2 regions of the Sporomusa sp. 246TCP1 genome follow, and region 2 is predicted to be linked to the other one. Evidence: riboswitches for the same ligand, from Rfam matches in the RefSeq annotation. Region 2 holds a riboswitch; the other holds the start of a gene.

Region 1 (3,130 bases), 1.1 Mb from region 2:
ATTGCTGTCGCTGGTTCATAGTTAGGTTTTATGTCTGCTTCTTTTATTAAAGGCACCGATTTCGCTAGTGGCTTTTCCTCGCCACCAATATTGTACAAATTAATAATGCTGTCACAGATTTTAATGGTGTCTCCAGGTTCGAGCAGGACAGCCTCATTAACCTGTCTGTTATTGACAATAGAAGGGCTATTTCGATTGCAAGTCTCTAGCCGGACTTTTCCCCCTGGTAAAATTGAAATGCGAGCATGAAACTCTGCAACCATAGCATTATCAATAATTAAATCACAAGTATCATTTTTACCGACAGTAAAATCAACTTTTCCCTTAAGAATTAGCCTCTTACCTCGCCCTGGACCGGCGTTAACGACTAAAGCATACATTTTTTCCTTCCCCCAAGCACTGACCTTGTTGTGAATTCTCTACTTCTAAAAAAACGGCCATTGCCGTATAGTTGTCATACGCTCCGGTTGCTCTAATTTTCAAGCGATTTTCCATGCTTTCCAACCATTGATTCGGTGTATCAGCCGCCATTAGGTCTGCCTCCATTTCAGATTCAAATACATGCTCCCAGAAGCCATCAGTACATAGAAAAAAACATTCATTGCTTCCAATATCTGAGTATTCTATTATTTCTGGATTAAAGTACTCTTTACTACCCAAACATTTAGTCAGTTTATTACGATTGGAATCAAAGCGTATATCTTGATACTTTATTTTACCTGCATCTACCAATACCTGTGAAACACTATGATCTTTAGTACAAGAAGCAACACAACAATTCTTGAAATGATATAGCCGTGAATCACCAACATGGCCCCATACTGCCATATTAGAAGTTAGGAGTAATACAGTAATTGTTGTACGCATACAAAAAAGTCTTGGATTTCTTGCTTGTTCCATAAGAATGGCATTTTGAGCTTGTTCGATATACCATTGTAATGCTTTTTTTGAAACCTCCGGATTTTTATCAAAAGCCCTGATCACATTGGTAACCGCCAACTCTGAAGCAATCGCACCACCTTCATGACCTCCCAAACCATCTGCAATAACCCAACAGCCAAAATCCCTACTCTGGGAAACTAAATAACCACAGTAATCTTCTTGCTCTTTTCTCCCCCCAACATGAGAAAAAAATTTTGGCTCTGATGTAATATAATGTAGGCTCATGTAACCATCCCCATATTTCAGTACTTAATAACATACTAAAGTCAGTTCTTATCATTTCTTTAACTAATCTTCTTAGTTACTCATCTGTAAACTTATATATATATCTAGTATACTTGAGCCTTCTATCCAGTTATATTACAAACAAATTACAGTTTAATAAAAAAAAAATAGATCGACTTATTTAGGCAATTCGAGAATACATCCCCGACCTCGAATTGTTTTTAAAATCGAACTATAGGTTCCCAATTTTTTCCTCAGGCGAAAAATTAGAATATTAACTTCTTCAGTACTAACATCTAATACGCTGTTTTCTAAAGCACGCTCTTTCCATACTTCATTCATGATGGTATCATGAGAAATCACTTTATCACGATTCTGATAAAGCAAAGCAAATAACTCCCATTCTTTAACAGATAGATATACCTCTTGTCCATTGATTACTAATTGCATTTTATCCAAATTAACAAGAAAAGAACTATCTAATAGGGTTTCGCGCTCCTTCTCAGACTGAAGTTGTCCAATGGACGGGTCAATTGTATTTTCAGACATCTGTGGAAGAACAAACCGGAAAATAGCAACGTCCCCAGCAAGACTAATCCTATCCCCATCATGTAGACTCACTTCATTCGAGGCCTCAACTCTTTCATAGTTAATCAGTGTTCCATGGCGACTGCCAAGCTCAGACAACATCCATCCGCCATTACGAAACTCAATAACACAGTGGCTGCGGGAAATTAAAAGATTAGTAAAACTTATTTCGGGTACAAAAGAAGCAGTCATTCTACCTATCAAATTCTTATTGATTTGTAACGGCAAAATCGTACCAACTTCATACGGAGTACCCTTTTCAATTATAAGAAAAGCTACATTTTCCACTATATTTCCCCCAGGCTTGAGGTAGTAATATTGAAGATGATTTGCACCTATAGCTCACAAGGGTAGCCTTATTTACAAATCATCACAATACATTCTGAACATCTACCTTACTATAGCACTGATAAACAAAAAAACTGCCAGTACTAATAGTCAAATTAGCAACCTGGCAATCATAGATAAAAATCTTTAGACCCATGGCTTTGCGTCCTTACCTTTCGGATAAGTTTGCCCATATAATATTCTCTATTAAACAAGTAACCAATAATAATCAAAACAAAATTCATACAATATTTTTTATATTTTACATTTTTCTTTTAATTCCTTCTATGCATTGGATTTTTTGTAAAATTTGTGAAAGAATTCGTGTTTTTAAAAAATTTTGACGGTTTTTCTAAATATAAAAGGCCAGTCAAGGTGGATTACCTTCATCCTAATCGGCTCATTATTATTCCTACTATTCAGTTATATATTGCATAGCAGTTGATCTTTATCTGTTATATAATTGTAATTCAGCAGTAATGTTGTCACTAAAAAATATTTAATATACTATTACCTATAGATTGGTTTATTCCTATATAAATTACTCTTATACTTAAGAGGAAATAAAGGAATTTTGTGGTATAAAAGTAAGATATACAAATAACGGAGTGTGGTTACATGTTTATTGAAAATTATTTTTGTCGATTACTTGCTAGCCTATTACTATTAACAGTTATATTACTCCCTTCACCTTCTTTTGCTGAAGTTAAAGAAATCATTGCAGAAGGTACTTATATTATGGGTGATGGTGAAACTCCTTCTGTTGCTCAAGAAAGAGCTGTAGTCGAAGCAAAGCGTACTGCTATTGAGCAGGCAGGTACATATCTTGAGAGTTTTTCTGAAGTTAAAAATATGCAATTAACTAAGGATGAGATAAGAACTTTTGCATCAGGCTTAATTGAGACTACCGTGCTCGATAAGAAGCGTGATATTGTTGGCGATGAAGCATTTAAGTTCTGGGTTAAAATTCGCTGTACAGTGAGTACAGATAACGTCCAGGCAATGCGAAATAAAATCCAGGATAAACAAAGCCTCGATATGTTAAAGG
Region 2 (3,130 bases):
TGAAAACTTATTAACCGCACCTTGCAGCTCATCAGCCGTTTCCACCAATGCCTGACTAGCCTTTTTTATTTCCTCTACAGAGGCAACTTGTTCTTGGGTGGCGGCTGAAACCTGCAGAGTCTGATTGGCGTTGCTTCGACTCATACTGTCAATAGCCTTGATTGCGGTCTCGATTTTTGGGCTACTCGCTGCCATGTGCTCTATCGCGGCGGAAATACCCTGCATTTGCTCAGACACCTGATTGGTCATGGAAATAATTTTATTAAACGTCTGCCCAGCCTCACTTACTATATCAGTTCCTAATTTCACCTCGGCGTTACCTTTGCTCATAGCTACAACCGCTTTATCGGTATCTGTCTGTATTTCACCAATAATGTGAGCAATTTGCTTAGTTGCACTTTCTGACTGTTCGGCTAGTTTTCGTACTTCATCGGCCACTACAGCGAAGCCGCGTCCCTGTTCACCAGCACGTGCCGCTTCTATCGCCGCATTTAATGCCAATAAGTTAGTTTGATTTGCAATACCGGATATAGTGCCAATGATTTTACCAATTTCCGTAGAACGTTCAGCCAATTTCGTCACCACTTCGGCCGAGGTTGCGACGCTGGTTTCAATGTTGCGCATTTGAACAACGGCATTTTCAATTGAGCTTCCACCGTTTGCAGCCAACTGTGCGGCTCCTTCTGATACCGATGCAACAGTAGCGGAGTCAGAAACAATTTGTTGAATGTCCGCAACAATCTGCGTGACAAACCCGGTAGTCTCATTGGCTAAATCGACCTGCTTTTCTGCACTATCGGCAATCGCATCAATTGCGCTTGTCACTTGTTCAGCTGTAGCAGCTGATTGTTCTGCACCGGCAGTTAATTGTTGGGAAGCGGCAGAAACAACTTCAGCAGAAGTAGTAACATGCCTAAGCAAGTCTTTGAGCCCGCTAGCCATTGCGTTGAAATTTTGCGCCAATTTGCCAATTTCGTCATTTCCTGTGTTAGTAATATTTACATTCAGATTCCCGTTTTTTATGGTTTCTGTCGCAGTTACCAATTGCGTGATGGGCTTAGTTAGCCGGTTAGAAAAAACAATACTAATGAAAATGACCACAGCCATCGTAATCGCCAGAACAATCAGATTGCTGATCAGCATCTCTTTAGTAACGGCATTATATTCTTCATAATCTTTTTCCATACAAATAGTCCAATGTGTTTGTGGATCATAACTATAACTTACAAGTTTGCGAACACCATTTTCTCCCGCTATTTCTTCCGTACCGCTTTGCCCCGTAATCGCTTTCTGGACAAAGGGAATACGACTCATATCTTTGGCCTCGGCTGATATGTTGTCATTCGGATGAACAATAATGTGCCCCTCCTGATCCAGTATGTACGCTGTGATACCATTGACTGATCTTTTCGTAACAAAGTCTTTAAAAGCATCGAGGTTCATTGCTGCCTGTAATACACCGGCAATGGTTCCGTTATCTGAACGTACAGGTGTAGCGAGTATCACGATAGGCTTGCCGGTTGTTGTGCTTACAAGCCATTTTGAGGCAACTTCTTCCTTACCGTTCATAGCTTCTTTATAAAACTCCCGCTCGGATACTTTCCCCAGCTTAATGTCATCACCTCTTACGACTTGGACCCCTTTAGCATCAGAAAGTGCCATCCCGATATCGGTATATACTTTTTGAACGTCTGCAAGCTCTTGTTTAGCAGCCTGTAGATCGAAATTTTTTACGGGAGCGGTATGGGAAACCGCTTTAATAATCTCCATATGCTTGTTGATATAAGACTGTGTCTCGGTTTTGAAAACTTCAGCTTTACCAGCATTAACCGCATAATAATCGGCCTCCAGCGGCTTGATAAATAGAAAATGAGAAATAAATATCGATACGAGTAAAGGAATTCCGCTAATGAACATGAGTAGTATAATGATCTTTTTTTTCATTGCTGTATTGCCTCCTATGGAAATGTGATAATAAAATAGACTCTTCCATATCAATTGCTATAGTTAGAGCAGCTATTCACTTATACGTAGAGTAGGGCTGATTCTCAATCGCCCTATTGCCACTGAGAATCTCTTGGGAATAAATATTAAAAACCCAGTCAAATGCCAGGGTTTCAATACCTATTTTAGGGCAACTTGGCAGTCATAGACCGATAATCCTTAGACCCATAGCTTTGCGTCCTTACTTTTCAATAAGTTTGCCAAATATTTTTTTAAATATCTTTGACAGGCGGACTTGTCTCGCATTCGCCTTGAAAAGCCCAGCATGCAGCCTTGGGAATCTCCATAGTCCTTGTTAACGTACAGCGGACCGCCCGGGTGACTGAGCAACATTTCTAAAATACTCCTATTCCAGCAGTACATCATTAACTCAGCGCTAACTTTCAAAGACATAGATCACCCTCACTTTCATTTTACCAATTGATTACAATTTGAGTTTAGCATAGTACAGGGAAAAGTATTTTAAGAGTATGTAAAAATATCGTTAAGTTATGTGAAACGGCATCCATGGCCGAATTTGCATCAGTATTTAATACATTAAATGTTTTGGTTGTCCGGGCAGTGAAAAAGGCACTCTTTTGAATGATAGATTCCACTATTACTTTTCTTTCTTGCAATCCTTGGCATTTTCTCCCTCCGCTATCCTTTTTCTCCAGTTTAGCATAAAAAAAGGAAGCAATAGAACCATCCCTGAACTTCTGGGCTGGTCATAGCGATAGTCTTAAGTGCTGCTGCAGGTGGTGCAGCAGCACTTAAGACTATCGCCAACAAAACTAAAATAAGCATGAATTTTCTTGTTACTTGTAACAACATCTTGTACATTTTCTCCTATAGAATCTCAGGAATGGTTATCCTGATTCGCTTTCTAACGAGAGCTATTAGACAAAAATAATACAAATTCTCACATGTTGGAGAGCAACCCAAAACCAAAAATTACTTTGCCCCCGCATTAGTTAGGACACTAATCATTTCCTTATTATTTTCTTGTTTAGCAAGAGAAAGGGCTGTAGCATTATTTTTTGCTTTTTTATTGACATCCGCCCCCTGTGACAAAAGTTCTTTTGCATTTTCAACATTATTGTTGAGCACCGCCATCATTAAAGCAGTAATTCCTGTACTAGCGTCA

Evidence for each region. A riboswitch is a leader RNA that binds a small molecule or an ion and turns the genes downstream of it on or off. The one in region 2 is predicted to bind cyclic di-GMP.
Region 1: another riboswitch for cyclic di-GMP. It lies ahead of AC1ECB_RS25240 (FHA domain-containing protein); the one in region 2 lies ahead of AC1ECB_RS02115 (methyl-accepting chemotaxis protein).

What each region holds. Positions count from the first base shown of each region.
Region 1 covers NZ_CM170492.1:5,349,029-5,352,158, reverse strand. The annotation lists gene AC1ECB_RS25250 (FHA domain-containing protein) at 1-380, opposite strand, end outside; gene AC1ECB_RS25245 (PP2C family protein-serine/threonine phosphatase) at 361-1,167, opposite strand; gene AC1ECB_RS25240 (FHA domain-containing protein) at 1,345-2,043, opposite strand; cyclic di-GMP riboswitch class I at 2,198-2,283, opposite strand; gene AC1ECB_RS25235 (tetratricopeptide repeat protein) at 2,701-3,130, shown strand, end outside.
Region 2 covers NZ_CM170492.1:434,099-437,228, reverse strand. The annotation lists gene AC1ECB_RS02115 (methyl-accepting chemotaxis protein) at 1-1,944, opposite strand, end outside; cyclic di-GMP riboswitch class I at 2,131-2,216, opposite strand; gene AC1ECB_RS02110 (ankyrin repeat domain-containing protein) at 2,938-3,130, opposite strand, start outside.